One region of the Sodalis sp. RH22 genome, then DNA from elsewhere that is predicted to be linked to it. Evidence: predicted binding sites of a transcription regulator. Region 1 holds the regulator's gene; the other holds the start of a gene.
The links. The regulator LexA, encoded in region 1, represses DNA repair genes until DNA is damaged. The targets are predictions, from matches to a motif close to TNCTGTATGTACATACAGNA.
Positions count from the first base shown of each region.

Region 2: a site for LexA is predicted at 8,152-8,171, ahead of dinB (DNA polymerase IV). Genes of this name have one in related genera too.

Region 1 covers NZ_CP178731.1:3,590,836-3,607,289, reverse strand. Annotated here, with positions in the region: lysine riboswitch at 82-275, opposite strand; gene pgi (glucose-6-phosphate isomerase) at 462-2,111, shown strand; gene yjbE (exopolysaccharide production protein YjbE) at 2,588-2,950, shown strand; gene ACL2XN_RS16375 (YjbF family lipoprotein) at 3,020-3,667, shown strand; gene ACL2XN_RS16370 (capsule biosynthesis GfcC D2 domain-containing protein) at 3,664-4,419, shown strand; gene ACL2XN_RS16365 (YjbH domain-containing protein) at 4,419-6,506, shown strand; gene ubiC (chorismate lyase) at 6,692-7,198, shown strand; gene ubiA (4-hydroxybenzoate octaprenyltransferase) at 7,253-8,116, shown strand; gene plsB (glycerol-3-phosphate 1-O-acyltransferase PlsB) at 8,164-10,623, opposite strand; gene ACL2XN_RS16345 (diacylglycerol kinase) at 10,749-11,117, shown strand; gene lexA (transcriptional repressor LexA) at 11,238-11,846, shown strand; gene ACL2XN_RS16335 (CsbD family protein) at 12,252-12,461, shown strand; gene zur (zinc uptake transcriptional repressor Zur) at 12,683-13,192, opposite strand; gene rcsA (transcriptional regulator RcsA) at 13,358-13,987, opposite strand; gene dusA (tRNA dihydrouridine(20/20a) synthase DusA) at 14,416-15,453, shown strand; gene pspG (envelope stress response protein PspG) at 15,746-15,964, shown strand; gene ACL2XN_RS16310 (inverse autotransporter beta domain-containing protein) at 16,262-16,454, shown strand, end outside.
Region 2 covers NZ_CP178731.1:2,632,405-2,648,858, reverse strand. Annotated here, with positions in the region: gene puuE (allantoinase PuuE) at 1-941, shown strand, start outside; gene hpxZ (oxalurate catabolism protein HpxZ) at 989-1,372, opposite strand; gene uraD (2-oxo-4-hydroxy-4-carboxy-5-ureidoimidazoline decarboxylase) at 1,967-2,467, shown strand; gene uraH (hydroxyisourate hydrolase) at 2,467-2,808, shown strand; gene ACL2XN_RS12130 (amidohydrolase) at 2,805-3,605, opposite strand; gene ACL2XN_RS12125 (pyridoxal phosphate-dependent aminotransferase) at 3,593-4,750, opposite strand; gene ACL2XN_RS12120 (YceI family protein) at 5,045-5,629, shown strand; gene lpcA (D-sedoheptulose 7-phosphate isomerase) at 5,900-6,484, shown strand; gene ACL2XN_RS12110 (class II glutamine amidotransferase) at 6,522-7,289, shown strand; gene dpaA (peptidoglycan meso-diaminopimelic acid protein amidase) at 7,260-7,997, opposite strand; gene dinB (DNA polymerase IV) at 8,183-9,268, shown strand; gene pepD (beta-Ala-His dipeptidase) at 9,288-10,748, opposite strand; gene gpt (xanthine phosphoribosyltransferase) at 10,982-11,440, shown strand; gene frsA (esterase FrsA) at 11,623-12,870, shown strand; gene crl (sigma factor-binding protein Crl) at 12,946-13,347, shown strand; gene proB (glutamate 5-kinase) at 13,461-14,564, shown strand; gene proA (glutamate-5-semialdehyde dehydrogenase) at 14,574-15,827, shown strand; gene ACL2XN_RS12065 (VOC family protein) at 16,078-16,454, opposite strand, start outside.

The DNA.
Region 1 (16,454 bases):
TGCCATCCTTGATGACAACATATTAAGCTTTTGGCACGAGTCAGGGGCGGGAAACAGGGAGCAGGCGTAGAAGACTACGGTACACCCAGAAGCGCCCCACCGTGCCTATCGCCAATGGCGAAAATGCCGGTGACAACCCATGGGATTCAGCCCATGCGGCCGGTAACGCCGGCCCGTTTGCCGTACGCTGCCTCGGCGTCGCTCCCCCTTGGGTTTCATCAGCGGAAAACGGATCCTCCGAAACCTTGCCTGGGCGACGCGCCTCTTCTGGTTCACGCAACGGGTGCGCTACTAGGACCTTACAAATAGCGGGTAATTACCCCGGTGTCAACGGGCAGCGCATGATGCAAACGCATTTATCCTGAAAAGAGGGCAATCGCAAGAAAAGGGGTCGCAACTCGTGAGCTACGCGATACAATCATTGTCATCACGTCTTTTTATTCTCAATAAGAGCGTTGCCTATGAAAAACATAAACCCTAGCCACACCGCGGCCTGGAAAGCGCTGCAGCAGCATTTTGAACACATGAAGGATGTTACCATCAGCGAACTGTTCGCCAGGGACAACTCCCGTTTCGACACCTTCTCCGCCACCTTTGACGACCAGATGCTGGTCGATTATTCCAAAAATCGCATTACCCATGAAACGCTGGAAAAATTGCAGGCCCTGGCCCGGGAGTGCGATCTCGACGGGGCTATCAAGTCGATGTTCTCCGGTGAAAAGATCAACCGCACCGAAGATCGCGCGGTGTTGCACGTGGCCCTGCGTAACCGCAGCAACACGCCGATCCTGGTGGACGGCAAAGACGTGATGCCGGATGTGAACGCGGTATTGGCCAAGATCAAGCAATTCTGCCACCGGGTCATCGGCGGTGAATGGAAAGGCTATACCGGCAAAGCGATCACTGACGTGGTGAATATCGGTATCGGCGGCTCGGATCTCGGGCCTTATATGGCGACCGAAGCGCTGCGCCCGTTTAAAAACCACCTGACCATGCACTTCGTATCCAATGTCGACGGCACCCATATCGCCGAAACGGTCAAGCACCTCGACCCGGCCACCACCCTGTTCCTGGTGGCGTCGAAAACCTTTACCACCCAGGAAACCATGACCAACGCCCACAGCGCGCGCGATTGGTTCCTGCAGACCGCCGGCGATGAAAAACACGTCGCCAGGCACTTTGCCGCCCTGTCCACCAATGCCAAGGCCGTGGGTGAATTCGGCATCGATACCGACAATATGTTTGAGTTCTGGGACTGGGTCGGCGGCCGTTATTCCCTGTGGTCGGCCATCGGCCTGTCCATTGCCCTGTCCGTGGGTTTTGACAATTTTGAACAGCTGCTCAGCGGCGCCCATGCCATGGATCGTCATTTCCGGGACACCCCGGCGGAACAAAACCTGCCGGTGCTGCTGGCCTTGATCGGCATTTGGTATAACAATTTCTACGGCATGGAAACAGAAGCCATCCTGCCCTACGATCAGTATATGCACCGTTTCCCCGCGTATTTCCAGCAGGGTAATATGGAGTCCAACGGCAAGTACGTGGATCGCAACGGCCATCCGGTGGATTACCAAACCGGCCCGATTATTTGGGGTGAACCGGGCACCAACGGCCAGCATGCCTTTTACCAGCTGATTCACCAGGGCACCAAAGTGGTTCCCTGCGATTTTATCGCCCCGGCGATAAGCCATAATCCGCTCAGCGATCATCACGCCAAGCTGCTGTCGAACTTCTTTGCGCAAACCGAGGCCCTGGCGTTTGGTAAATCTTTGCAGGTGGTCGAGGACGAATTCGCGGCGGCGGGTAAAACCCCGGATCAGGTCGGGCACGTGGCGCCTTTCAAAGTCTTCGCCGGCAATCGGCCGACCAATTCCATACTGCTCAGGGAAATCACCCCTTACAGCCTGGGCGCGCTGATTGCGCTGTATGAACATAAAATCTTCACCCAGGGCGTTATCCTGAACATCTACACCTTTGACCAATGGGGCGTGGAACTGGGTAAACAGCTGGCGAACCGGATCCTGCCGGAACTGGCGGCCGATGACCGGGTCACCAGCCATGACAGCTCCACCAATGGCCTGATTAACCGCTTTAAAAACTGGCGCGGCTGATACGCGCCGAAGGCCTTGCAGGACGGCCAGGGAACGGCCGCCGGGAGGCCGGCATACCCGGCGGTTGCGCTGCTTTCGCCGGGTGTTGCAGAAAACAGCCGTGGTGTTAACTGTTTGTTACTTGGCGGCTTTTTGGCACTCTTTAAGGATTTTCCTAAAAAACTAACCGCGCCTGTTTTCAGAATAAGGCGCATCGTTGCGGGCAGGGAATATAAAAACCGGCTCTAAGGCCTTATTTTAAAACACGCAGACGGCTTATATACTTTTGGGCGTATAAGCCTCCTCATTGAGGTACTGACAGCGGAATTATCTGATTTTGCCCCTTGGCGTGAACTTCTCATTCACCGAAAAATTGTGCCCTAAATCGCATTACTGGTGATTAATTTTGCTTTTATGCAACAAAAAAGGGCATTTCACTACTTTGCCGCGTACCAATGCGGTGTCGCGCATTTTTTCGGCTAAATCAGGGATGATGAATGCAAGATATATTTTATTGCATTATATTCCTTTATGATGCTTATATAAGGCAAATCATCATTTCATTGCTTTATAGTCATCATCCTCATGAATCAAAGGTAATAAATATGAATAAACTGTTTAGTGTAGTAATGGCTGCAATGTTGATGGCTAGTGGTTCTTATGCGTTAGCTGCCACGCCGGGTAACAGTAGCGGTAACACCGAGACTGCTTCTGGTCTGAGCGCCGGGGCTGCCACGGCAGTCGGCGTTGGTGCGGTCGCACTGTTAGCTGGAGTGGCCTTAATCGGCGCTCATAATGACGATAACGGTGACGGTAATGGCAATACCGGTACCGGCACCACCACCTCAACGGTGCAGTAATAATAACTATTCGATAACCACACGCAAGTGTGGTTATTTTTTGGTCTCCTTTCGTTTGGGATAAACGACGTGCGCTATTTATTTATGGTGGTGGTGTGCTTTCTGGTGGCCGCTTGCAGTCAGTCGCAACAAGGTATTGGTGAAACATTCAAACTGGCGCTGTTCGGCACGCCGGACGTTGAGTTAACGCCGGAGCAGGTCCATGACATTCCCTACGCCAGTATTTACGCGCGCATCAATGACGGCGCGCAGATCTTCATGGTCTTGGCTTATGCCGAAAACGGCGATTTAAAATGGGTTTCGCGCGATAAAGCCATGCTGGTGACCCGCAATGGTCGCCTGATCAAAACCCTGGGCCTGCCCGATAATCTCCTCGAAGTCACCAACCTGGCCTCCGATCCGCTGGCCCACGCTCAAAGGATTACCGACGGCACTGAATGGACCCGCATCCAGTCCTGGACGGAAGATAAACAACTACGTTCGGCAACCCTGACCTCCCGTTTCACCCTGGCGGGCACCGAGACTATTACCGTATTGAATGCGCCGCACGCCTACCGCGTCATCAATGAGGATGTTACGGTGGCCGAGCTCAACACGCATTATCAAAACCGCTTTTGGATCGAACCAGGCACCGGCGCCGTGCGCAAAGCCCAACAATATGTCGGGCCGGGTAATTTCCCGATTGAAACCATCACTTTAAATCCTTATAAGCCATGAAAAAACAACTCTTACTCGTAGTGAGTTTATGTGCTGGTTTTATTGCCTCCGCCGCAGCCGACAGTCGTGTGGCGGTTTATTCTCCAGGTCAATCGCAGCCCGTGGTCCTGACGGGGATTAATACCCTCCAGCAGCTGACCCTGGATCCGAAACTGGCCGGGCGTACCTGGTGGCCCGGCACCGTTATCGCGGAAAACCTGGCCACCGCCGTCCAGCAGGAGCAACAGCGGCAATTGCTGGCGCGCCTGAGCGCCCTGAGCGCCGATTTCCGCCAGGACAACGACTTGGATCTGGCCGATGCCGTTGATCGGGTGCGCGGCCAGATCGCCGCCCTGAAGGTGACCGGGCGTCAGTTCGTCTCGCTGGACGCGGACGTGATTCGCCTGCAGACCGGCGCCAACCGCAGGCTCGTGGGCGACTACAGCCTGTATACGCTGGCTAAGCCGACCAGCGTTTATGTGTTCGGCGCGGTGACGCCCACCGGTTCACAGCCGTTTCAGGTGGGTCGCGATGCGGATGATTATCTGCAGACCCACCAGCGCCTGAGCGGAGCCGAAAGAAGTTATGCCTGGATAATCCTGCCGGATGGGCAGGCCAAATCGGTGCCGGTGGCCTACTGGAACCGGCGCCACAATGAAGTGGCGCCGGGCAGTGCGATTTACGTGGGTTTTTCCTCGTGGTCATTGCCGCGGGCCTATCAGGACGTAAACGAAAAAATTGTTTCCTTGCTGACACACCGGATCCCTGACTGATGAAAACACAATATCTATTAAGTCTCATCGCGCTGTCAGTGGCCTCCGCTTGCCAGGCGGCCTCCTATACCGAGCCGCTGGGGCCATCGCAGATGGATATGGGCGGCGCCGGATTATTGCAAACCCCCTCCGGGCGCATGGCGAAGGACGGTGAATTCAGCCTGAACTACCGGGATAACGATCAGTACCGCTTTTATTCCATCAACGTGCAGCTGTTCCCCTGGCTTGAAAGCACTATCCGCTATACCGACGTCCGTACCCGGCAATACAGCGGCAATGAGAACTTCAGCGGCGATCAAACCTATAAAGATAAGGGCATCGATTTCAAGCTGCGGTTATGGGAGGAAGGATACTGGCTGCCCGAGACATCGGTGGGTATCCGTGATTTTGGCGGTACCGGCCTGTTTGACAGCGAGTTTATCGCCGCCAGCAAAGCCTGGGGCCCCCTGGACTTCACCCTGGGGCTTGGTTGGGGCTACCTGGGCAATAGCGGCAATGTGAAAAACCCGTTCTGCGAAGTTTCCGATGGCTACTGTACCCGCAATAATGCCCACCGCAGCGCCGGTTCATTTAACGGCGGCGACTTCTTCCATGGCCCGGCCTCGCTGTTTGGCGGCGTGGAATACCAAACGCCGTGGCAGCCGCTGCGCCTTAAGCTGGAATATGAAGGCAATGATTACGAAGGGGATTTTGCCGGCCGGCTGAAGCAGGACTCGCCGGTCAATGTCGGCGCCATATACCGGCTTGGCAAATGGACGGATCTTAACCTGAGCTATGAACGCGGCAATACCGTGATGTTCGGCGTGACGCTTCGCACCAACTTTAACGACCTGACCCAGCAGCACCGCGACAGCGAAAAACCGGCATATGCGCCGCAGCCGCAGACCGACATGCTCCAGCATCAGGTGGTGGCGCAGCAGCTGACCGATATGGACAGCAACGCCGGTTTTGCCGGCCCGCATATCCAGGTTAAAGATCGCACCTTGTATATGACCGGCGAGCAGTATAAGTACCGGGATAATGCAGAGGGTGTCGATCGCGCCAATCGGATCCTGGTCAATAACCTGCCGGAGAATATCGATAAGCTGAAGGTGACCCAGACCCGGCAGAACCTGCCGCTGGTGACCACGGAAACCGACGTGAAGAGTTTGCAAGACACGCTGGCGGGCTACCCCCTGGGGCATGAGCAGCCGCTCAAGCAGCGCCGCACCGAGCCGGATGTGCCGAAAAACGCCGAACAGGGTTACTATATCGAACGGGACCGCCTGCAGCTTGGCTGGGCGCCGGTGCTTAACCAATCGTTCGGCGGGCCGGAATCGTTTTATATGTATCAAATCGGCGTCGAAGGCTCGGCCAATTATTGGCTGACCGACCACTGGGTGACTTCCGGTACCCTGTTCGGCAATATCACCAATAACTATGACCGGTTTAAGTTCACCGCGCCGCCGAGCGACTCGCATTTGCCGCGCGTCCGTACCCGGATTCGGGAATATGTGCAGAACGATGTTTATATCAGCAACCTGCAAACCACCTATATGGATCGCCTGGGCGACGGCTGGTACGGCCAGCTCTACGGCGGCTACCTGGAAATGATGTACGGCGGCGTCGGCGGTGAAGTACTGTATCGCCCGCTGGACAAGAACTGGGCGGTGGGTCTTGACGGTAACTACGTCAAGCAGCGCGACTGGGACAATATGATGCAGTTCGCCGACTATACCGTGGCGACCGGCAACCTGACCGGCTACTGGCAGCCCGGCTTTTTGGACGGCGTACTGGTTAAAGCCAGCGTCGGACGATACCTGGCCAAGGATAAGGGCGTCACCTTCGATGTCTCGCGCCGCTTCGACAGCGGGGTCACCGCCGGCGCCTTTGCCACCTTTACCAATGTCTCCAAAGAGGACTATGGCGAAGGGTCGTTTACCAAAGGATTCTATCTCTCGATTCCGTTGGATCTGCTGACGCCGACGCCGAACCGCAGCCGGGCGCAGCTGAACTGGATCCCGCTGACGCGTGACGGCGGCCAGATGGTCGGCCGGAAATACTATCTGTACGGTCTAACCGAAGAACGTTCGCCGGCGCTGGAATAGCGGCGGGCAGATCTGATTTTAACGGCCTCCCTGCGGAGGCCTTTTTTTTGCCGCCGGCGCCTTAGCGCCCGGCGACCGGTATATTGCCGCCTGAAGAAACGCATTCTTCCCGCATCGGCAGGTTAATAAAATGGCGTTCTGAGCTACAATATCGGAGCTGACCACCTGAAACCATGGGGAACAGGATGACGGACGATCCCTCTATCGCCTTATTGGCATCCATCACCTGGCTGACTGACCAGGATCCGCCGCCATCGCCCGCCCTGGCGGACTGGTTGATGGAACAAGGGTCGATGACCCGGCGCCTCGAGCGCCATTGCCGGCGGGTTACCATCCGCCGCGGCCGCGAAGGTTATTTCCCGGCCCAGGCGCTGGGAGACGATATCGCTCTGTTGCCGCCAAGCGATCGCTACTGGCTGCGCGAAATCGTCTTATGCGGCGATGAACGGCCCTGGCTGGCCGGCCGCACCTTGGTGCCCGAAAACGCCATGAACGGAGCGGAGTGGGCGCTCACCACGCTGGGAGATATCCCCCTGGGCCGCTGGCTGTTCCGCGGCCGGGCGCCGGAGCGGGACTTTATCCAACTGGGCCGCGCTGACGGCCTGTGGGCGCGGCGCTCCTGCCTGCGGCCGGACGGTAAGCCGTTATTGCTGACCGAACTGTTTTTACCCCAAGCCCCGCTGTATTGTTAAGCGCCGTGCGAGAATGATGAAGTAAAGGAGAAATAAGTGGAACAAAGCGCCACGATGGGCAAATGGCAGGCCTGGTGCCGCCTGATGCGCATTGATAAACCCATTGGTTCTCTGTTATTGCTTTGGCCGACCCTGTGGGCTTTATGGCTGGCGGGAAGCGGCACGCCCGCTTTCGGCACGCTGGTGGTATTTGTCCTCGGGGTGTTTTTCATGCGCGCCGCGGGGTGTGTCGTCAATGATTATGCCGATCGCAAGATAGACGGCCACGTCAAGCGTACGGCATCCCGCCCTTTGCCCAGCGGTCTTATCAGCGAAAAAGAAGCCAAGATCATCTTTGTGGTCCTGGTGGGGGTGTCGTTTGGGCTGGTGCTGACGCTTAATACCATGACCATTGCGCTATCGGTGGCGGGACTGGCGCTGGCCTGGGCGTACCCCTTTATGAAGCGGGTAACCCATCTGCCGCAACTGGTGCTGGGCGCGGCGTTCGGCTGGTCGATACCGATGGGCTACGCGGCGGTCAGTGAGTCCTTACCTCTTTCCTGCTGGCTGCTGTTTGCCGCCAATATCCTCTGGACGGTGGCGTACGATACGCAGTACGCCATGGTGGATCGCGATGACGATATCCGTATCGGCGTCAAATCCACCGCCATCCTTTTTGGGCGCCATGACAAACTGATTATCGGCCTGCTGCAAGCGGCGACGCTGCTGTTGCTGGTCTGGCTGGGAATACGGTCTGCGCTGGGGGTGATGTTCTATACGTCCCTGGCGCTGGCGGGGGCGTTATTTGTCTATCAGCAAAAACTGATCGCGCGGCGGGAACGGGATGCCTGTTTTAAAGCTTTTTTAAACAATAACCTGGTGGGCATGCTGATTTTTATCGGTATTGCCCTGAGTTTTTTCGGCCAGGGCCGTTTATAGCAGCGCGGTAAAGACGGGCGATGCGTCGGCATACGCCCGTTGCTTTCTTACACCGTGGACGGGGAGGCGTCTTCCGGCGTTGCGGCCAGCAGGCTGGCGCTGTTAATGGTCAGCTGTACCTCCGGCGTCATCAGTTCGCTCAGGATTTCGCTCATCTCATTGACCTTCTCGCCGATGGCATCGCCGGTGTCGCTAATATAATGTTCATCCCGCAGCGTCGCCACCAGGGTGGAGAATACCGCTTTATCAAAAAACTCCGGCGCGTTGATGCCATGCAACACCGAAAGTCGCTGGGCCATAATCCGGCTTTCCTTCTCCAATGTGCCGCGATTGATCCGGGGATTAAAACGCAGCAATGAAAAGGTAATGGCATACCGTTGCAATGTCTCGCGCACGCCCGCCGCCAGCAGTTGCAAGGTAAATGATTGCGGAGGGTTCAAGAACAACCGCCCCTCGCGCTCGGCAATCAGCTCCTGGCGCGACAGTTCCCCGATGAGCGCGTCGATGACCGGGCCGAGCTGCGACGTCTCGTAGCGCATGAACAGCTCGGCTTTCATCAGTGGGTAAAGCAAATCGATACGGCGTGCCAGCTGCGCGCGATCGATGCCGGGATGGCCGATAATGATACTGGCGACCAACGCGGGCAGGATAAACAGATGCTGGATATTATTGCGGTAATAGGTCATCAGTACCGCCTGCTCGCGGGACAGGTAGATGATATCGCCAATGGTATCCTGCTCGACGCTGAATTTGTTCATCGCCAGGGCATGCTCCAACAGGTCCTGCGCCGTGGTGTCCGGCACCGTGACGTCATCGGCGTAGGGCACATTGCGCATCAGTTCCAGATAGCAGGCCAACTGCTGCAAAAGCTGCTCGCGGGTTAACGAACGCTGGCGGGAGGCCAGCAACACCGTGGAACACAGGTTGATGGCGTTTGCCGCCGCGGCGTTATTAATGCGCACCATGATTTTCGCGGCGATGTCATCCACCGCCGGCGCCAGCCAGCCGGGACGCTGGGCTTCGATGGGGTCGATGGAATCACGCCAGTGCGGTACCTGCTGGTTAAGATAGGCGCTTAACGACAGCGGCTCGCCAAAATTGACATAACCCTGTCCCAGGTTGCGTAACTTACGTAAACCGCGCACCATCTGCACAAAGCCTTCTTTTTCCTTGGTGGCGCCCCGTAATTCCTTGGCGTAGGTCGCCACTTCCATAACATGTTCATAGCCGACATAGATGGGCACCAGCGTAATAGGCCGGTTGCCGCCGCGCAGCATTGCCTGGATGGTCATGGTCAATGTGCCGGTCTTGGGATCGAGCAGGCGCCCGGTACGCGACCGCCCGCCTTCCATAAAATATTCCACCGAATAACCCCGGGTAAATAACTCACCCAGATATTCGCGGAATATGGTGGAGTAAAGTTTATTGCCCTTGAAGGTACGCCGGATAAAAAACGCGCCCAGCCGACGAAAAATCGGACCCGCCGGCCAGAAGTTCAGGTTAATGCCGGCGGCGATATGCGGCGGCACCAGCCCCTGATGATACAGGACATAGGACAGCAGCAGATAATCCATATGGCTGCGGTGACAGGGCACATAGACAATCTCATGGCCGTCCTCGGCCAGTTGCCGGACGCGTTCGGCATTGCGCACGTGCAGGCCCTGGTATAGCCGGTTCCAGGTCCAGCTTAATACCCGATCCGACAAGCGCACGGCTTCATAGGAAAAATCCGCCGCAATTTCTTCCATCAGCTCGATGGCGTTTTGCTGCGCTTTATCAGTCGAGATTTTTTTGGCGCGGGCTTCGTCCTCCACGGCTTTTTCAATCGCCTTGGACGCCAGCAGCTTATTGAATAAATCCTGGCGGACAGGCAGCCGCGGCCCCACAGCCACCAGGCGTTGGCGGGCAAAATGAATCATGGCGACGCGTGCCAGCTTCTGCGCGATGGTTTTATCGGTGCCATGCTCGGTCGCCATATAGCGCATGGACAGCGGACGGGAAAAACGCACAAAGCTGTCGCGCCCCAACCACAAGACGGCGATAAACTTCTGGAAACCATTGAGGAGGCGCAACTGGGGCGCCGGCTGGTTCTGCTGCGCTTCACGGCCGGGCGATCGTCCGAACATAACGGATACCGGCACCATCTGGACATCAAGCTGCGGATTATTGCGATGTAAATCCAGATAATCGTGAAACAGCTTCACGGATTCCAGTTTTTCGGAAAAATAGCGAAAAATACGGGGGCCATCGTGGATAAAGACGTAGCGCGGCAAGACGACGCCGTCGATCTCCAGTGGTATCAGCGGATCGGACAACCCAAGTTGCAGACATTGCGCGCGCAGGGTGAGCAGGTCCGTCTTGGAGTTATAGGGCAAAACATACATCATTGGCCGCAGCGGGTCCAAGCCGGCTTCTTGCCGGGGATTGGCGGGAATGGCTTTACTCCGCACCAGTAGCCTGAGCGGTAAATTCAACAACGTATAATAAATAGTACGCCAGCCTGACATATCTTCGTGAAGCCTCTTGTTAGCATTGCGCCACAAGAATACCAGAAACCGCGCGACAGATCTGTGGTGATGCGAACGAGAAGAAACGGTAATATAGGCACAATTTTTCTTTAGCGCGCAAAATTATGGCAAACCAAACCAACGGACTTCGGCGCATCTTTAACGCCATGGGCTATTCCATAAAAGGATATCGCGCCGCCTGGCGGCATGAAGCCGCTTTTCGCCAGGAAGTGGTGGTTGCCGTGGTGGCGATTGCCCTTGCCTGTTACCTGGAGCCAGAACCCGTGGCGCGGATTTTATTGATCGGTTCGGTATGGCTGGTGCTGATCGTTGAGATCGTGAATAGTGCTATTGAAGCGGTGGTGGATCGCATCGGGCCGGAGCTGCATCCACTTTCTGGCCGGGCGAAGGACCTGGGCTCGGCGGCGGTGACCCTGGCCATTGTTTTGGCGCTGTTCGTGTGGATAACGCTGTTATGGCGGTATATTCCTTAAAATGGCCGGCGCGGCCGGTCGTCGGCAGGGTTTTATCACATTTTGCAACGCTTGTGGTTTTCAATTGCTGCGGACCTGTATATACTCACAGAAAGACTGTATAAACAAACAGGGGACGGAATGAAAGCATTAACCGCCAGACAACAAGAGGTATTTGACCTCATCCGCGATCATCTTGCGCAAACCGGCATGCCGCCGACCCGGGCGGAAATCGCGCATCGTCTGGGATTTAAATCCCCTAACGCCGCCGAAGAGCACCTTAAGGCGCTGGCGCGCAAGGGCGCCATTGAAATCGTTTCCGGCGCCTCGCGCGGCATCCGGTTATTGATAGAAGAAGAAACCGGCCTGCCGCTGATCGGCCGCGTGGCCGCCGGAGAACCCCTGCTGGCCGAACAGCATATCGAAAGCCATTACCAGATCGATCCCGATCTGTTTAAGCCCCACGCGGATTTCCTGCTGCGTGTCAGCGGCATGTCCATGAAGGATATCGGCATCATGGACGGCGATCTGCTGGCGGTGCATAAAACCCAGGATGCCCATAATGGTCAGGTCGTGGTGGCGCGAATCAATGACGAGGTCACGGTAAAACGCCTGAAAAGACACGGTAACATCGTTGAGTTGCTACCGGAAAACAGCGAGTTTTCGCCCATTATTGTCGATTTGCGCGAGCAGGAAATGTCCATCGAAGGTTTAGCGGTCGGCGTTATCCGCAACGGCAACTGGATTTAACTCACGGTGCTCCATGGCATCCTGAATATCCCTTATCCCGCGTCAGCGAGAATTTTATGGCGGATAACCGGCGACGCGGAATGCGGGTTCGCCGCCATAAAAGTGCCGCGGCGCGTCCGCTGCCGCTAGCGGTATTTATATTTAGTTACAATTAGCGGTGTACGGGCTGATACCTTCTACCTACTGTTTTATTTCACCTTATAGCCCATACGGCGTTTATAACCCTGCCAATATGGTCTAATCATCTGCTGAATAAACCTTATGCCAAATCCCCTGCTATACTTTAGACATAGGGTTAACTTATGACATGCAGGTTTTGGGACGCAATACGTGTCCTCGCTATGCGCTAACAAAACCTGGAGTGGCAGATGTTGACTGAGAAACCGATAACCAAGGAGAACTCCGATGAACAAAGATGAAGCCAGCGGTAATTGGAAACAGTTCAAAGGTAAAATGAAAGAACAATGGGGTAAGCTTACTGACGATGATCTGACGGTAGTTGAAGGTAAACGCGATCAGTTAATCGGTAAGATCCAGGAACGTTACGGTTACGGCAAAGAAGCCGCGGAAACGGAAGTAAAGGACTGGGAAACACGTAACAAATATCGTTGGTAATGATTTTTGGAAATCATGACTAATGCATATTCACTGTGCGGTTATGGCTTCCTTAAGTGTTCCTACCCAAAGGTACAAGGACGTACCACCTATTTTATATGATCCTATCAGCATTCCCCTGTTTTGCCGCCTCTCCAATGTATTAACCAAACGCGTTATCTCACTTCAGCCATAATAAACGTCATTTGCTCCCGGGTTCTTGTAAAAGCCAAAATGGGACGCTAGCGTTTCTTTATCGCTACGCTATGATCGTGTCCGCAGTCCTGGGGATTGTCACAAGCTTGCACTTCGGCGCATAAGGTACAAAATCCGTGTGCCTCGACGACATTATGGCGCATGGCGAAACCCGTGGCTTGCGCCATTTTTTGCAAAATATCTTCAATGCCTTCGGTTGATTGTTCAGTCACCTGGCCGCAGCGATCGCAGATAAAGAAGGCGGAGGTGTGACTGGGCTGCTCAAAATGGTGGCAAAGAACAAAGCTGTTAGTGGATTCCACTCTATGGATAAAACCTTGTTCCAGAAGGAAATCCAGCGCGCGGTAAATTGTCGGCGGCTTTGCCTGCGGTTCCGTCGCCCGCAGCAGATCAAGCAGGTCGTAAGCACTGATCGCGCCATCCTGCTGTGTCATCAGGCGCAACACTTCAAGTCGCTGTGGCGTCAGGCGCACGTTGCGTTGCTCACATAATTGTTCAGCCTGGCTGAGCAATTGAGACTGATCGGTGGTATTCATAGCGTTTCCCCCACTGCTGATTTCCGCCCTCTATCTTATCATGAAGGCGGAAAAACGCCGAATATTGGCGTGTTTTAACCCATATTGTCACCGGCAAAAGGGTGAGGGGACGGGGATCGGGGGCAGGTTTCTTTAGCTGTGGCGTTCGAACGGAGCCGCTGGTTTTCAGCAAACGGGATAACGGATATTGATACTATCTGTGACGCTGTTGGCAATAGCAATTAAATGGTATATCACCTGTTTATTACTGGCCTTGGTTTTCCGCTTAATATTTATTTTGTGAGAAGAAAGCGTTTTTTCTTTAATGTGCAATTGGGTACAGATATACATGGTGTCATAACCTGACATCCACATGGTTAAAATTTCTACTTCGGTCTTGCTAAAACGCAGCGGAGAGAACCCGATGGCGGAATCGTCATTGCGCCAGGCTTTGGTGTCCATAAAGTAACGGATTATCATTAACAATGTGCTGATCTTTATAAATTTTGATAAAATAATCACATTGTCCCTGATTGGCACGAAATCATGGAACTTAATATTCTCATTACCAATGAAAATAAAAAAAAGCGTCAAAGGCCGTTCGTCAATAATGGATTTTAATCCTTCTCCATCACCTTGATACTGATAAGAGTTTTGATTAATAAAAACTATCGAAGGATTGGCGTTTTTGCATCTCATTCGCAACGTGCTGATATTGTCCACATCGCGAATGGCGCCTTTGATACCGCTTGCCGACAATGAGCTTTTAAGCGCGCATTTAGTATAAGTGCAAGGATCGAGTATAAATACTGTCATAATAATATCTGCAATTAGATTCATCCTGAAATAAAAAGGATTCGGATAAAAAATGACATAGGGGAATATTAAAATATAAAAATTACTGTCTATATCGATTTATCATTTTTCAACCTTTTATCAGCATGGCTGGATAAATTTGAATTAAGATCATGTGATAAATGATTATGATCGCTTTGTAAATCACTTGGGGAGGTATTGGGATGAAATGGTGCTTATTTGAGACGCCGTGGCCTTTTCACGCATTCTGGAAGCATAATTATTTAACAATCTTTAAACATTTACCTATGTTTAGTAAGAATTAAACATTAACATGGTTGATGAATCGCCGCATGGGGTGTTCGCTACCTAATAGGGTTTCTGTGATACACTACACAGATAATCTCCCTGTATTCCTTAAACCCATTTTTATGCCTGCATATGACGTTATGACATTTTCAACCGAGGCTAACAGCCGGCTGGCCGTAGCGCCATTTTCCCCGCAGCGCTTTTCCGTCGCGCCGATGCTGGACTGGACCGATCGTCACTGCCGCTATTTTCTGCGCCAGCTGACCCGTCATGCATTGCTGTATACGGAGATGGTGACCACCGGCGCATTGCTATACGGCAAGGGCGACTACCTGGCCTATAACGAGGCCGAGCATCCGGTGGCGTTGCAATTGGGCGGCAGCGAGCCGGATGCATTGGCGCAATGCGCGCGCATGGGCGCGCTGCGCGGTTATGACGAAATTAATCTTAATGTCGGCTGCCCTTCCGACCGGGTACAAAACGGCCGCTTCGGCGCCTGCCTGATGGCTGAGCGCGAGCGGGTGGCCCATTGTATCGCCGCTATGCGCTCGGCGGTGTCGATTCCGGTGACAGTGAAAACCCGTATTGGTATAGACGAACAGGATAGTTATGAATTCTTGTGCGAGTTTATCCAGACTGTGGCTGAGCAGGGCGGCTGCGAGACCTTTATTATCCATGCGCGTAAGGCGTGGCTATCGGGGCTGAGCCCGAAGGAAAATCGCGAGATACCGCCGCTGGATTATGAACGCGTCTATCAGCTAAAACGCGATTTTCCTTCCTTGACGTTTGCCATTAATGGCGGCATCACGACGCTTGACGACGCCCAGCGGCATCTGAGCTGCCTGGATGGCGTGATGATAGGACGCGAGGCCTACCAGAATCCCGGTATGCTGTGCCAGGTGGACAGCCGGTTATTTGGTGTCGTTGATCCCCATGACACCATGACAGCGGTGGTGGAAGCCATGTTTCCTTATATGGAACGCGAGCTGGCGAACGGCACTTACCTCGGCCATATCACCCGCCATATGCTTGGGATATTCCAGGGCGTGCCGGGCGCGCGGCAATGGCGACGTCATCTGAGCGAAAACGCCCACAAGCCCGGCGCCGGTATTGAGGTGGTACGTCAGGCATTGGCCAAAGTGGCAAAAGCTGAACCGATGCGGTGCGTTGCCGAATAACTATTGCCGGCTGCCCCCAGCCAATGGGTACCGCCATGCGCCGCCGGGGGTGAAAGCGCGTCATGAGGGCTATTGCGGCCATGGCGCGGGATTGAGGCTGCTGATAGCGGCGATAATAACTATTAATTAGTCAAAAATACCATTCCCGCTTTGAGCACAACACTATTTTTCATTATTTTTCAATGGCCTGGCGCGCTACTTTATTGGCACGATTTTTGTAATATGTTTATTATCATCGCAATAGGCGCAGAAGGTCCAGCCTGCTGTGTCACCCCGATTTCAGGAGCCTGTAATGGTGGAATTCGTCTTTGTCATCGCATTCTTTTTCATGCTGCTGTTGACCGGTATCTCATTCCTGGGCGTACTGGCGGCGCTGGCGGTGGGTTTCCTGGTCATGATGTTTGCCGGCGTGCTGGTCATGGCGTTGAAACTGCTCCCCTGGCTGTTACTCGCGCTGGTGGTGGCCTGGATCTGGCGTACGGTTAACCCGCCCCGTTTTCCCCGCTATTAAGCTACCCGCCCGGGATGGGCGGCATAGGTGTTATATCTAATCCGAAGTCTTCCAGCTGGCGCCTTACCTGACAAGGGCAAGGTGCCAAAACGTTATTTTTGATATAATAATATTAGTATCCCATAAGCTTTTCAAAAACCCAGCGAATATCTCGATATTGCTTATTTATAGATTGCTATAGTAGCTCTCGTTATTTAAAGCTATGCGTCCACTCACATCGCTATATAAATGAGAGCTGCATTTCATTGAAGCTGGTGTGCATTTTTAATATATATTATTTATAATGCGTGGTATATCATGCAGCTAACTAAAGTTAAAATACATAAATCGTTATTTTATCGATTAGCTTTTTTTAAGTATTTTATTTGGCTTTTTGTTTTTATAATCCTGATGTTGCACTCTGTTATCATTGATGTGCATGCTGCTGAGACGCCAGGTGCCGCTGTATTTATGAGTCGGACTTATATTTTAGGGGAAGGGGAAACGGTTG
Region 2 (16,454 bases), 960 kb from region 1:
ATCCGCGCGACCTGATCGGTTATGCCGGCAAGCCTCCTCACGCCGCCTGGCCGGAACAGGCCCGCATAGCAGTGCAGTTCGTGCTGAATTACGAAGAAGGTTCCGAAAACAGCGTATTGCATGGCGATACGGGATCCGAGCAGTTTCTGTCGGATATTATCGGCGCGGCAAGCTACCCCGAGCGCCATATGTCCATGGAATCTTTATATGAGTACGGATCCCGTGCCGGTTTCTGGCGCATCCAGCAGGAGTTTGAACGGCGCGGGTTGCCGCTGACCGTGTTCGGCGTAGCTATGGCGTTGGCGCGTAATCCCGCGGTGGTCGAGGCCATCAAAGGCGCGGGTTACGATGTGGTCAGCCATGGCTGGCGCTGGCTGCATTATCAGGGGATGGACGCCAAAACCGAGCGCCAGCATATGCAGCAGGCGATAGACACGTTAACCGAACTGTTCGGCAAGACGCCGCTGGGCTGGTATACCGGCCGTGATAGTCCCAATACCCGCAGGCTGGTGGTGGAACATGGCGGCATTCTCTACGACAGCGATTATTATGGCGACGACTTGCCCTTTTGGACTCAGGTGGCCTGTACGGACGGCTCGGTAAAACCGCATCTGATCATCCCTTATACCCTCGAGGCGAACGATATGCGGTTTAACACGCCGCAGGGATTTAACAGCGGCGAGCAATTTTTCACTTATCTTAAAGACAGCTTTGACGTGTTGTACGCGGAAGGGGAAACGTCGCCGAAAATGATGTCGGTGGGGATGCATTGCCGGATACTCGGGCGGCCAGGACGTTTCCGTGCCCTGCAGCGTTTCCTGGATTATGTGCAGCAGCATGAGCGGGTCTGGATTTGCCGCCGGCAGGACATCGCCGATCACTGGATAACCCATCATCCTTTCGCGGCCGGGCATACCACGCCGGAAGATAAACCGGCCTGAAATCCCTCCCGCGCGCTCTCGACCGGCCAAGCGCGGGGAGGGCCGTTTCAGCTCATCTGGCTGATATGCGCGGCGACAATGCGCCAGCCGCAGGCCAGTTTGACCCAGGTCTGGGTTTGACGACCGATCTTATCGTTGCCAGAGCGGGTAAATTCGGTGCAGGCCACCGCCAAATCATCGCCAAAGGTGGTGATGGCCGTATTTTGCAACACCCGATCCAGGCCCGCCGGCGACCGCGCCGCCCGGAAAGCCTGGATGGCCTCGATACCGTACAGGTTTTCACCGGCGCCGTACCTGACGGTGCGGGGATCGTGCCAGAACAGCTCGTCGAGCGTGGCGACATCATTCGTGATCAGCGCTTGTTCATATTGGTAAAAGGCGGCGTTAACTTCCGCCAGGATGGCCGGACGATCGATATATTCACTTTTCATGCTGCGTTTACTCTTGCTATGGTCACGTTGACAATGCCGCGCTGCTCCGGTGCCCAGGGGTAGCGGCTAGAGTAACATTGCCGGGGTCCGCCGGTATCATTATCTTTACTCAATGCTGGATTAAGCAAGAGACGTTCCAATATAACCGCGGGGCACGGCCCGGGCGGGCGCAGACGCACGCCAATGGTGCGCTGGCGAATGAGGTTTTTTGGTGCGCGGGTGAGTGATGTTGCGCTGTAATGGTGCGTTGCCTGCCGGAGAGTATGCCGTTGCGTCGCCGCCCCATAGATATTGCGCGCATCTTGCCCGGCGCATTATGCAGGCTATGGCGCGCAAATGCCGGCAATCCACCGTGGCCGCACCATGGCACGGCAGTTGCACAGGGCAGTTGCATAAGGCAGTTGCAGTAGTTATCGCCATCCAGGCAAGCGTTACGGTTCAGGCGCATTCTTTATGCCGCTCATCCGCCCCGGCGCGGTGCGCCGGCCTGCGAAGCGGCGGGCTGTGCCGGACGGCGATCATCTCTTTATTGTTCCGCGTCGATACAGGGTCGCGGCCCAGCGTGGGACTGACAACCGGCAGAGGAGACGGCCTATGACGCTCGATGAATTTAATCAGGCCCCGCAGTCGGCGGTGGCGGAGCTCCTGCTCGCCTGCGCGGCTATCCCCGCCTGGGCCGGGAAAATCGTGGCGGCCAGGCCGTTTACCTGCGTGGATCAGCTGCTGGCGTTTGCCGGTGAGCTGGCGCTGGCCTGGCGCGCGGAACAGGTGGACCTTGCCCTGGCGCATCATCCCCGCATCGGTGAACGCCCCGGCGGCGATAGTGCCGGCGCCGGACATTCCCTGCGCGAGCAGGCGGGGGTCGATCCTGCCGACGCGCGTCTGGCCGCCGATTTGCGGGAGGGCAACCGGCGCTACGAACAACGCTTCGGGCAGGTGTTCCTGATCCGCGCCGCCGGGCGCAGCGGTCATGAAATCCTGGCGAACCTGCGCCGCCGCCTGGATAATAGCCCCGAAGAGGAAACGCGCGAAACCGCGCTGCAGTTAAGGGAAATCGCCCTGCTACGTTTAAGCAAGGAGCTGGAGGAATGTTGATGACCGGTTGCAAGATTACCACCCATATCCTGGATACCTCACGGGGCACGCCGGCGGTACAGGTGAAGGTGAAGCTGGAAAGGGAAAAGTATTTCACATGGGAGGCGATCGCGCGGGGATTAACCGACAGCGACGGCCGGCTCACCACGCTAACGCCCGACGGCATACCGCCGGGACATTACCGGCTTAGCGCGGCATTCGGCGCCTGGTTTGCCCAACAGGGCATCAGCGCCTTATACGGCTCGGCAATAATCGATTTTTTTGTGCGCGAAGAGCAGGACCATCTGCATTTACCCCTGCTGATCAATCCCTACGGCTGGTCCACCTACCAGGGCAGTTAAGCCAGGCCGGCGGCACCGGGCGCGGGCGCATCAAGCGTAAAGCTATCGGCGTCGAGCCAGGCGGGAAACGCCGCGCGATACTCGCGCAGGCTGGCGAGGGATAGAGTGGCATCCAGGCGCTCGGCCCGCCCCGGCCCGCCCTGGGCCAGCACGTTACCCGCCGGGTCAATAATCATGCTGTCGCCGCTGTACTGATGACCGTTGCCGTCGGTGCCGACGCGGTTGCAGCCCGCGACATAGGCCTGGTTCTCGATGGCGCGGGCCGCCAGCAGGGTTTGCCAGTGAGACGCGCGCGGCGCCGGCCAGTTGGCGACATACAGCGCCAGATCGTAATCCTGGCGGTTGCGCGACCATGCCGGAAAGCGCAGGTCATAACAAACCTGCGGCAGGATGCGCCAGCCGCGCCAGTCCACCACCACCCGCTTTTGTCCGGCCTGGTAGTGATGATGCTCATCCGCCATGCGAAACAGATGGCGTTTATCATAAAGATGAACCCGACCCTGCGGTGCTACCAGCAAAAAGCGGTTCACCGCGCCCTCCGGCGTGCCGATGGCCGCGCTGCCGCCGATCATGGCGCCGGTGGCGTCGGCCCATTGTTGCAGCCACGCCACCACCCGGCCCTGCGGCAGCGCGCGGCCGGCCGCTTCCATGGCGAAGCCGGTGGTGAACATTTCCGGCAGGATAATCAGATCGCGTCCCTGGGCGTCGGCCAGCAGGCCGTCGAAATGAGCCAGGTTAGCCTCGCCGTCCATCCAGGCCAGAGGCTGTTGCAACAGGCTGATATTCAAAGTTGACATAAACGCTCCGCGGCGGCATCAAGGGTGGCATCCTGTTTGGCAAAACACAGCCGGATCAGTTTGTGGGCAAAGGGATCGGCGCAGAACACCGACAAGGGAATGGCGGCAACGCCGACGTTCACGGTGAGCCACCGGCAGAACGCCACATCATCCATATCCGAGACCGCGCTATAGTCGGCCAGCAGGAAATAGGTGCCCTCGCAGGGCAACAACTCCAGCCGGCTCGGCGCCAGCGCCTGCACCAGGTGATCGCGCCGGTCGCGGTAAAACGCGGGCAACTGTCGCCAATGTTGCGGCTCGTCGCGCAGCATATCGGCCAGCGCCAGCTGCGCCGGGGTATTGACGGCAAAGGTCAGGTACTGATGAATCTTACGTACTTCGGCGCTGAGCGCCGCCGGAGCCACGCAATAACCTACCTTCCAGCCGGTCATATGGTAGGTTTTACCGAATGACGAGACGGCAATGGCGCGCTGGCGCAGCTCGGGGTGCGTCAGCACGCTGGCATGGCCGCCGGCGGCAAAACAGATATGTTCATACACCTCGTCGCTGAGCACATAGATTTCCCGCCCGGCGATGGCCTGCCAAAGCGCAGCGAAATCGTCGTCCCGCCATACAGTGGCGGAGGGATTATGCGGCGTGTTCAGGATCACCAGGCGGGTGCGATCGTTAAGCTGCGCGCCAAACGCCGCCCAGTCGACGCGAAACGACGGCGGCGTCAGCGCAATGTGCCGGGTCACGCCGCCGGCCAGGGTGACCGCCGGGGCGTAGCTGTCATAGCTGGGATCAAAGCAGATCACTTCATCACCGGCGCGCACCAGGGCGCTGATGGCGGCGAACAGGGCTTCCGTGGCCCCGGCAGTGACCGTAACCTCCTGATCCTGGTCTGGCCGCCAGCCGTACAGTTGTTCGGTTTTATCGGCAATCGCCGCACGCAGCGCAGGTACGCCGGTCATCGGCGCATATTGATTAGACCCTTGGGCCACATGGTACGCCAGCCGCGCCTTAAGATGTTCCGGGCCGTCAAAATCCGGGAACCCCTGCGAGAGGTTGATGGCCTGGTGCTGCTGCGCCAGCGCGCTCATCTGGGTGAAAATAGTGGTGCCCAAGGCGGGGAGTTTGCTTTGCGGAACGTAGATGCTGCTCATGGCTAATTACCACTCTTAAAAGCCGGTTTTTACCTCAATATAACACGCTCAGCATAATTAACAATCGGGACGTTTAGATGGTTAAACGGCTAAATCCGCCGTTGGGCGAGTTTTATATCGCAGCACCTAAACGGCGCAAAAGCGATAACATACTCTCACTCTTCTGTTTTTGGCCCGATGACATTTCAGTCGGTCAAAACGACTGAATTAATAGGACAAATTTTTTCGGCAGCATGCGGTGCTTAAAAAGGCCACTATAATTGCTTCTTTGAACCGCAACGGAATGAGAGACAGATGATTAACGCAAAAAGAATCGCAGCACCCCTGGTTATCGGCTTTGGGCTGCTTTCCGGTTTTGCCCAGGCGGCGACCCAGACCTATGCCATGGATCCCGCGCACACCTCAGTGGTGTTCTCCTGGAACCATTTTGGCTTTTCCAATCCGACCGCTGATTTTTCAAACGTTACCGGTAATATTCATCTGGATGATGCCGACATCGCCCGTTCGACGGTGGATGTATCTATTCCGGTTGCCACGGTGGATACCCACGTCAAGGCGCTGACGGACGATTTCAAGGGTAAGGACTATTTCGATCTGGCCGCTTACCCCCTGGCCACGTTCCGCAGCACAAAAATCGTCAGCGAGGGCGCCAATAAATATAAAGTTTACGGTGAACTGAAAATTAAAAATATCACCAAACCGGTGATCCTGGACGCGGTGCTGAACAAAAAAGGCGAGCATCCGATGGCGAAAAAACAGGCGGTCGGGTTTAATGCCACCACCACCATCAAGCGCTCTGATTTTGCCATGGACAAATATGTGCCTATGGTCAGCGACGCCGTGGCTATCAGCATTTCCACCGAGGCCCTGGTGAAGTAACGGTCATGGCGTGAATGCAACCCCACCGGCCGGCGCCAGGCCCGCCGGTGCAAGCGCCGCCGTTGGGCGCAGCGCCGGCGGGCATAGTCTCCGCCGTCGTTGCTTCGCCGTTGCTTTTTGCGGCATCACCATTCCATCCTGGCTCTAAACTGCAAATTCCATGTGGTAACGCAAGGGCACGGGATTAACTTCGCTTCTCGTGGTTTAGCCGATCCGGTAAACTGATGGCTGGGATAACGATTAAATTAGCCAGCCTATACCGAGGGAACCATGTATCAGGACTTGATTCGTAGTGAACTTAACGAAGCGGCGGCAACGCTTGCCAAATTTCTCAGCGACGATCGCCATCTGCAGTCGATAGAAGACGCCGCCATTATGATTGCCGATTCTTTTAAAGCCGGCGGCAAGGTGCTCTCCTGCGGCAACGGCGGTTCCCATTGCGACGCCATGCATTTCGCCGAGGAACTGACCGGCCGTTATCGCGATAACCGCCCGGCGTATCCGGCCATCGCCATTTCCGATCCCAGCCACCTGTCCTGCGTCAGCAATGATTTTGGCTACGACTTTGTCTTTTCACGTTACGTGGAAGCGCTGGGTAATAAAGGCGATGTCCTGCTGGGCATCTCCACGTCCGGCAATTCGGCCAATATCATCCGCGCCGTGGCGGCGGCCCGCGCCAAAGGCATGAAAGTCATCGTGCTCACCGGCAAGGACGGCGGCAAGATGGCCGGCACCGCCGACGTGGAAATCCGTGTGCCGCATTTCGGTTATGCCGATCGTATTCAGGAAATCCATATCAAGGCGATCCATATCCTGATCCAACTGATTGAAAAAGAGATGGCGGCGGGCGCGTAATTACGGCGTTCAGACGCCCTGGCATAGGAGACGGGTCATGTGCGAACTGCTCGGGATGAGTGCCAATGTACCGACGGACATTTGCTTCAGCTTTACCGGGTTAGTACAACGCGGCGGCCGTACGGGGCCGCACAAGGATGGCTGGGGTATCACCTTTTACGAGGGCATGGGCTGCCGGACCTTCAAGGATCCGTTGCCGAGTTTCAATTCGCCTATCGCCCGGCTGGTGCAGGATTATCCGATTAAATCCTGCGCGGTGGTGTCGCATATCCGCCAGGCCAACCGCGGCAAGGTGTCGTTGGAAAATACCCATCCGTTTACCCGCGAGCTGTGGGGACGCAACTGGACCTTCGCCCATAACGGCCAGCTGCGGGGGTTTCGCCAGTTGGATACCGGCTGTTATCGCCCGGTGGGGAAAACCGACAGCGAATATGCCTTTTGCTGGCTGCTGGCCCGGCTGGCGGCGCGCTATCCGCGCACCCCGGCTAACTGGCCGGCGGTATTTCGCTATATTGCGGTGCTTGCCGGCGAGCTGCGGCAAAAGGGCATCTTCAATATGTTGCTGTCGGACGGCCGTTTTGTGATGGGGTATTGTTCCACGAATCTGTATTGGATCACCCGGCGGGCGCCGTTTGGCAAGGCGACATTGCTTGACCAGGATGTGGAGATCGATTTCCAGCAGCAGACCACGCCAAACGACGTGGTCACCGTTATCGCCACGCAGCCGCTGACGGGGAATGAAACCTGGCACAAGATTGCGCCAGGGGAGAGCGTATTATTTCGTTTCGGAGAGCGCGAACTGTGAAATTACCGGGGTGCCGCTGTTTAACTGCAGCGGCGCGTTGATGGTGTATTGACCGTTGACGACCGCCACCGCCGGCGGCTGGTGGTAGCGGGCAAAATAGGCATAACCCGGTTCAAGTGAACGCCAGAAAGGATAATACGTCGAAAAACGGTGGCGCTGCAGGTTTGCCTCGGTCATCCGGAACGGGAAAATATGGATATTGACCTGGGCCTGTCCGTTTTGCAACGCGGCTTCCACATAATGATAAATTTCGGCGATATATCCATCGGTCATGGCATAACAGCCAATAGAACGGCAGTCGCCATGGATCATTAGCATCGCGCCGGAATAGCCTTGCGATTGATCGTAGGCGTTGGGAAAACCGATATTTATCGCCCGATAATAATGACTGTTCGGATTTAGGTTACGGTTGGTAATTGAATAAAACCCTTCCGGGCTTTTAAAATCCCCTTCCCGGCGTTTCGGACCCAGGCCGCCGGAGAAATTACAAATGCGGTAGCTGCCCAGCATGCGGTATTCATTACCCATTTTGGCATACAGTTCAAGCGTTCGTTCTTCTTTAAAGATCTGAATAAAAACCGGTGAGCCTAATAGTTGTGCCTTTAATTCTTTCGATACCTGCGTCTGCGCCTGCTCACTGGCATAACTGACGGACGTCATGGCCGGTATACAAAACAATATCGCAAACAACAGCGCGATTTTGCCCATTATCATTCCTGCGTAGTCAAAATAATAAAGATGCCGGGCAACGGGGCGTTGTCGGCGGACCCTTTAAAAAACGGCAAGTAAAACAACTAAAACAGCGACAAGATATCACTGCCTGTATATTTATCAAGATACGTTTTGTATAAATTCGTCGTCTTACTGTATACTTGTACAGTTAAGGGGGATAAATGCGTAAAATCATACATGTCGATATGGATTGCTTCTTCGCGGCGGTGGAAATGCGCGACGATCCGACTTTACGCGATATCCCCATCGCCATCGGCGGCCGGGCGGACCGGCGCGGGGTCATCAGCACCGCTAATTATCCGGCCCGGGTATTCGGCGTGCATAGCGCCATGTCGACCGCCATGGCGCTGAAACTCTGCCCGCATTTAAAACTGCTGCCCGGGCGCATGGCGGCCTACAAAGAAGCCTCGGAACATATCCGGCATATATTCAGCCAATATACGCCGCTGATTGAACCGCTGTCGCTGGACGAAGCTTTCCTGGATGTGACGGACAGCCATCATCACAGCGGGTCGGCTACGCTGATGGCCCAGGCCATCCGCCGCCAGATTGCCGACGAGCTGAACCTTACCGCCTCGGCGGGCGTGGCGCCGGTAAAATTCTTAGCCAAGATTGCTTCGGACCTGAATAAGCCCAACGGACAGTATGTGATTACTCCCGGGGACGTGCCGGCTTTTCTGGCGCAGTTGCCGTTAGGCAAAATACCCGGCGTGGGTAAAGTCACCGCCAAAAAACTCGCCGACATGGGCTTAACGACCTGCCTGGATGTACAACGCTGTGATCTGGCGACGCTGCTGCGGCAGTTTGGTAAATTCGGCCGGGTGATCTGGGAGCGTTCACAGGGTATCGACGAACGGGAGGTCTCGTCCGATCGCCTGCGCAAATCCGTCGGCGTCGAGCGCACGCTGGCGGAAGATATCGTCGCCTGGGTAGAGTGCGAGGCCATTATCGAACAGCTTTACCCGGAACTGGAGCGACGTCTTGGCCGGGTCAGGCCGGATCTGCATATCGCCCGGCAGGGCATTAAGCTGAAGTTCGCCGATTTCCAGCAGACCACCCAGGAGCATGTCTGGCCGAAGTTGAACAAAGAGGATTTGCTGCATATTGCGCGGCAGGCCTGGGAGCAGCGGCGCGGCGATCGCGGCGTGCGGCTGGTGGGGCTGCATGTAACGTTATTGGATCCGCAAATCGAGCGTCAGCTCATGCTTAATTGGGAAGACGATTTGCGCCACCGGCCTCTTCCCTGAGGCGCGGGGGCGTTACGCTTTAGTGCTTTTCAGGAATGGCTTTCAGCAGCGCGGTAAGCAATATCCAGTATTGGCCGACGCTTTTAATATGCACCTGTTCATCCGGGGAGTGCGGTCCTGTAATGGTCGGCCCGATGGACACCATATCCATGCGCGGATAGGGTTTTTTAAACAGACCGCATTCAAGACCGGCGTGGATCACCTGGATATTGGGGGTTTTGTTAAACAGCTTCTGGTAGGTCTCGCGCACCAGATGCATCACCGGCGAATTGGCGTCCGGTTTCCAGCCCGGGTAGCTGCCCTTGGCGGCTGTTTCGGCGCCGGCCAACTGGCCCAGGGCGGTGAGCGTGCCCACCACCTCTTCCTTGCCGCTGTCGATAAGCGAGCGGATCAGGCAGCGAATCATCGCTTGATCCGTCGCCATCGAGACCACGCCGACGTTCAGCGAGGTTTCCACCACGCCTTTGACGTCGTCGCTCATGCGGATCACGCCGTTGGGCGTGGCGTTAAGCAGGGCGATAAACCGATCGCCGCAGGCTTTGGTCAGCGCCTGCGCGTCCGATGTCGCCGGCTCAATCTCAATCGCCAGTTTCTTTTCCACCGCCGCCAGTTCGGCCTTGATCACCGCCAGGTATTCCTGCGCCAGGGCGTTCAGGCTCTCGGCGTTTTCCTGCGGCAGGGCGAGGGTGGCAAAGGCCTCGCGCGGAATGGCGTTACGCAGCGTGCCGCCGTTAAGATCCAGCAGGCGGATATCCAGCTTTTGCGCGTGCCGGGACAGGAAACGGGCCAGCAGTTTATTGGCGTTGCCCAGTCCCAGGTGGATATCGCCGCCGGAATGGCCGCCTTTCAGTCCTTTAACGGTCAGCTTGAGGATCTGGTAGCCGGCCGGCACCGCCTCGCGCTCAAGGGGCAGGACGGTTTTAAAATCAACCCCGCCGGCGCAGCCCATATAGATTTCGCCTTCTTCCTCGGAATCGGTATTGATCAGGATCTCGGCCTGCAGCCAGCCCGGCTGTAAACCAAAGGCGCCCGCCATGCCGGTTTCCTCGGTCATGGTCAGCAACACTTCCAGCGGGCCGTGCTGCACACTGTCGTCGGCCAGCACCGCCAGCGCGGAGGCCATGCCGATACCGTTATCGGCGCCGAGCGTGGTGCCGCGTGCCTTGACCCAGTCGCCGTCGACATAAGGCTGGATGGGATCGGTGGTAAAATCATGGATGGTATCGCTGTTTTTCTGCGGCACCATATCCAGATGCGCCTGCAGCACCACCGGCTGGCGTTTCTCATACCCCGGCGTGGCGGGCTTGCGCAGCAGGACATTGCCGACCGCGTCGCGCTCCCCATGCAAGCCTTTTTCCTGCGCCCAGCGCAGGATATGGGTAGCCAGCGCTTCTTCATGATAAGAGGGATGGGGAATGGAGCAGATCTTGGCGAATATCTGCCATAACGGCTGAGGTGAAAGTTGAGTCAGTTCAGACACGATAAAAACTCCTGTTACAACGTAAGACCCGGTCTGGTCATTAATAAACAGCCCGCAGACGGTCGGATGGTTACCAAAGAGAAATAAAGAATACCACTTTACTTTGCCCGGGTGGGAAACCGCGGTTAAAAAGGGAGGTAGCGCTGGTATTTCGGCGGTGGCGTCTTTATAATCTCGCGCAACCTTTTTTCCCTGTACTTTTAAGCCGACCCAATCCGGCTGGGACAGCATTTATGAGCGAAAAATACGTCGTAACCTGGGACATGTTGCAAATTCAGGCGCGGAAACTGGCCCAACGGCTACTCCCCGCAGAACAGTGGAAGGGCATTATCGCGGTCAGCCGCGGCGGCCTGGTCCCGGGATCGCTGCTGGCGCGCGAGCTGAATATCCGCCACGTGGACACCGTTTGCATCTCCAGCTATGACCATAACAACCAGCGCGAACTCAAGGTGCTTAAACGCGCCGAGGGCGACGGCGAAGGCTTTATCGTCATTGACGACCTGGTGGATACCGGCGGCACCGCCAAAGCCATCCGCGATATGTACCCCAAAGCCCATTTCGTGACGATTTTCGCTAAGCCCGCCGGCCGGCCGCTGGTGGATGACTATATGGTCGATATTCCTCAGGACACCTGGATCGAACAGCCATGGGATATGGGCGTGGTGTTTATTCCCCCGTTAGTCGGTAAATAAACAGCGGGGAAATAGTCCGTCGCACCCTCGCCCCGGGTTGGCTTCACGGCCGTTAATCCGGGGATGATTCCCGACCGCACGCCCGGCACCATGCCGGGCGTTGGTTTATTTGTCGCGCAATGAGCAATCTTGCTAATATAACCCCTCATTCATAGATTTTGGCTGATGGAGGCAATAGCTCAATGAGCGGCACCAATCTGAGCGAAGTACTGTTTAAACCCACGTTCAAGCAACAGGAAACCTCGACACTGGTCACCCGGCCGCGCCATATCGGCAGGCAAGCCGCCATCCTCGCCGCCCTCGAGGGCACCAACCCCGGTAATTGGTATCGCATGATCAACCGCCTGCTGTGGATTTGGCGCGGTATCGATCCCTGGGAGATTGAAGAGGTGCTGGCCCGTATCGCCGCCAGCAAAAGCGAAAGGACCGACGATCGCCTGCTGGATACCGTGATCGGCTACCGGCCCGGCAACTGGATTTATGAGTGGTCCCATCAGGGCATGGCGTGGCAACAGCGCGGCATGGATGAGCCGGATGCCGCGCTTGCCGGGCGGCATTGGCTGCAGGCGGCCAATTTCTACAGCGTGGCCGCGTATCCCCATTTGTGCGGCGACCTGTTGGCGGAACAGGCGCAAACCCTGGCCAACCGCGCCTGGGAGGAAGCCGCCTCCCGGCTCAGCTATGAGCTGAAAGCGCTGACCTTCCCCGTTGCCGGCGGCGGCAGCGTGACGGGATTTTTGCATTTGCCGGCGCAGGGAAAAGGCCCGTTTCCCACCGTACTGGTGTGCGGTGGCCTGGATATGCTGCAAAACGACACCTACCGCCTGTTCCATGACTATTTTGCCCCGGCGGGCCTGGCAATGTTGACCATTGATATGCCGTCCATCGGTTTTTCGTCGAAATGGACCCTGAACCAGGATTCCAGCTTTCTCCACCAGCAGGTGTTAAAAGGCCTGGCGGATATTCCGTGGGTCGACCCCAGGCGCGTCATGGCTTTCGGGTTTCGTTTCGGCGCCAATATCGCCGTCCGGCTGGCGTATCTGGAGTCCCGGCGCCTGCGCGGCGTCGCCTGCCTCGGACCGGTGGTGCACGCGCTGCTTACCGATCCGGCGCGCCAGGATCAGGCGCCGGATATGTATATGGACGTGCTGGCCAGCCGCATGGGCATGGCCAACGCCTCGGATGCGGCGCTGAAAATCGAGCTGAGCCGTTATTCGCTCAAGATCCAGGGACTGCTGGGCAGGCGCTGCCCAACGCCGATGCTGTCCGGCTTTTGGGATAACGATCCCTTTAGCCCGAAGGAAGAGGCCGCGCTTATCGCGTCGTCATCGTTGTCCGGCACCTTATTTCGCATAAAATCGGCGCCGGTGTATCAGAATTTTCATCGGGCGCTGCTCGAAATCCGCGACTGGCTGGCAAAATGTGACTAAGTAAGTTTGCTTAATCCTATAGATTTGCTACATAAAGAAGTCAGTATTCATTTTGAGGCATTTGAGGTTATCAGCATGGCGTTAGTAAGTGGACATCCGAAAAGCAGGTTGATGAAAGGATTTACCGCGCTCGGCCCCTATATCCGCGAAGGGCAGTGCAGCGACAATCATTTTTTCTTTGATTGCCTGGCGGTATGCATCAATATGCAGCCCTCGCCGGAAAAACGTGAATTCTGGGGATGGTGGATCGATCTGGAAGCTGAAGAGAACCGTTATACCTATGCCTATCATCTGGGCATGTTCGATAAAGCGGGTCGCTGGAATGAGGAAAAAATCAGCGATCCGGCGGTAATCGATAAGCTGGAAAGTTCGCTGCGCGCTTTTCATACCCGCCTGCGCGCTTATATCCTGTCGCTTGAGATGACGCTGGAACCGGCGGATAACTTCAAAGAAGAGCCCTTTGTCCTGAAAGACTAACGCCATCACGCACCTGCTTTTTATCTTATTTCGCGTTATGCTGGCGGGCATAACGCTTTTTCTTTTTATAAAGACCAGGCACGCCTTTTTAACTTTATTACGGTAGATATGTTATGGATGGCAGCCAGACATTGGTTGTGAAGTTGGGCACCAGCGTTTTGACCGGCGGATCGCGCCGGCTTAACCGCGCCCATATCGTCGAGCTGGTGCGCCAGTGCGCGCAGTTGCACGCCGCCGGCCACAGGATTGTGATTGTCACTTCCGGCGCCATTGCCGCCGGTCGCGAGCACCTGGGCTATCCGGAATTGCCCGCGACCATTGCGTCAAAACAGCTGTTGGCCGCCGTCGGCCAAAGCAGCCTGATCCAGCTCTGGGAACAGCTGTTTTCCATTTACGGCATCCATATCGGCCAGATGCTGCTCACCCGCGCGGATATGGAAGATCGCGAGCGTTTCCTCAACGCCCGCGACACGCTGCGCGCGCTGCTGGATAACCGCATCGTGCCGGTTATCAATGAAAACGACGCGGTGGCCACCGCTGAAATAAAGGTGGGCGATAACGATAATCTCTCGGCGCTGGTGGCCATTCTGGCCGACGCCGATAAACTGCTGCTGCTGACCGACCAGGCCGGGCTGTATACCGCCGACCCGCGCACCAACCCCGACGCTACGCTTATCACCGAGGTCACGGCCATTAACGACGCCCTGCGCGCCATTGCCGGCGACAGCGTCTCGGGCCTGGGCACCGGCGGCATGGCGACCAAAATCCAGGCGGCGGACGTCGCCAGCCGGGCCGGCGTCGATGTGGTCATCGCCGCCGGCAGCAAGCCGGGCGTGATTGGCGATATGATGGCGGATCGGCCGGTGGGCACCCGTTTCCATGCGCAGCAAATGCCGCTGGAAACGCGCAAGCGCTGGCTGTTCGGGCCGCCGCCGGCAGGGGATATCACCGTCGATAACGGCGCGCTGGCGGCGATCCGCGAGCGGGGCAGCTCGTTATTGCCCAAGGGCATCCGCTCGGTGGACGGCGATTTCTCCCGTGGCGTGGTGGTGCGTATCCGCGGTCTTGACGGCCAGGATCTGGCCCATGGCGTCAGCCGTTATAACAGCGACGCGCTGCGCATGATCGCCGGCCGCCATTCGCAGGACATCAGCGCCATCCTCGGCTACGAGTACGGGCCGGTCGCCATCCATCGCGACGATATGATTATTTATTAAGGAGTAGCTATGCTTGAGCAAATGGGCAAAGACGCCAAAGCGGCATCCTGGCAACTGGCCGTGCTGAGCAGCGCCGACAAAGACCGGGCCCTGCTGGCCATCGCCGATCGCCTGGAAGCGCAAAGCGGGGATATCCTGGCGGCCAATGCGCTGGATATGGCCGACGCGCGGCAAAACGGCCTGAGCGATGCCTTGCAGGACCGTCTGCTGCTTACCCCGGCGCGTTTATCCGCCATCGCCGCCGACGTGCGCCAGGTTTGCCGCCTGACGGATCCGGTCGGCCAGGTGATCGACGGCCGCCAACTGGACAACGGCCTGAAGCTGGAACGACGCCGCGTACCTTTGGGCGTGGTGGCTGTGATTTATGAAGCGCGCCCCAACGTCACGGTGGACGTGGCGGCTTTATGCCTGAAAACCGGCAACGCGGTGATCCTGCGCGGCGGCAAAGAGACCCACCGCACCAATGCCGCCACCGTCAAGGCTATTCAGCAGGCGCTGGTGGACTGCCAGTTGCCGCCTGGCGCGGTACAGGCCATCGATAATCCCGATCGCGCCCTGGTGAACGAACTACTGAGGCTTGATCGCTACGTGGATATGCTGATCCCGCGCGGCGGGGCGGGGCTGCATAAGTTATGTCGCGAAAATTCCACGATCCCGGTGATTACCGGCGGTATCGGCGTATGTCATATCTATGCCGATGAGACCGTCGATATTGAGCCGGCGCTCAAGGTTATCGAGAACGCCAAAATCCAGCGTCCCAGCGCCTGCAACTCCCTGGAGACTCTGCTGGTGCACGAGGCTGTCGCGCCGGCCTTCCTGAGCCGTTTAAGCAGGCATATGCACAGCCTAGGCGTGACGCTGCATGCCGACCACGGCGCGCGGCCGTTTCTGGCCGACGGTCCGGCGGCCTGCGTGCCGGTGGAGGAGGCCAATTATCAGGATGAATGGCTGTCTCTGGATTTGAACGTCAAGGTGGTGAAAGGCTTTGACGAGGCGGTCGATCATATCCGCAGATACGGCACCCAGCATTCGGATGCCATTCTCACCCAGTCGCTGGCTAACGCGGAACGCTTTGTGCGCGAGGTGGATTCGTCGGCGGTATATGTCAATGCGAGCACTCGCTTCACCGACGGCGGCCAGTTCGGCCTGGGCGCGGAAGTGGCGGTAAGCACCCAAAAGCTCCATGCGCGCGGCCCGATGGGTTTGGAAGCGCTAACCACCTATAAATGGATTGGGTATGGGGATAATCTCAGCAGGGCGTGACAGCGCTCAGGTGTGGATGACCTCAGCGCCCGCCGGGACCGGACGGGCGACGGTTACGGCAATCGCTCCTGTGGCGCGGATACCTGTCAGGCCCCTAGTGCGTTAAGACGCTTATCGTGATAGCAGGCGCTTACTTCTATTATTACCGCCAGGCGCCGCGGCTATTCCCGGTGGCGCCTGGCGATGCTCAGGCGGCCTAAAACGCATCCGGCCGGGCCTGTTGTTTGGCAACGCCATCGCGGTCGTTCTTTTATTCCAACCCATCATCATACTTGCTGAATATTCCCCGGCCCCGTTCTATAAACTCCAGGGTATTGCCCTCCGGGTCATCCAGGAAAAGCGTGCCGATACCGTTATCCAGCTGGCCGGCGCCGTCGGTGAGATAATACACTTCCATCGTGACGGACATCTGGTATGGCTGGAGTCCTTGTGCAAGCAGAAAGCCGGCGCAGCGGTTAAGGTCACCCACCTGGAAGGCGATATGCCGAGATGGATCGCGTGGCGCCAGCGTGCCGTTCGACGGCATCAGGTGCAGGCAAAAGCCCCGGCCGGCGTTCAGCCAGTTACGTTTAATGGGGTGAGGCCGCATGCCGAGCGCGTCGCGATAATATGCCAGCATAAGATCCA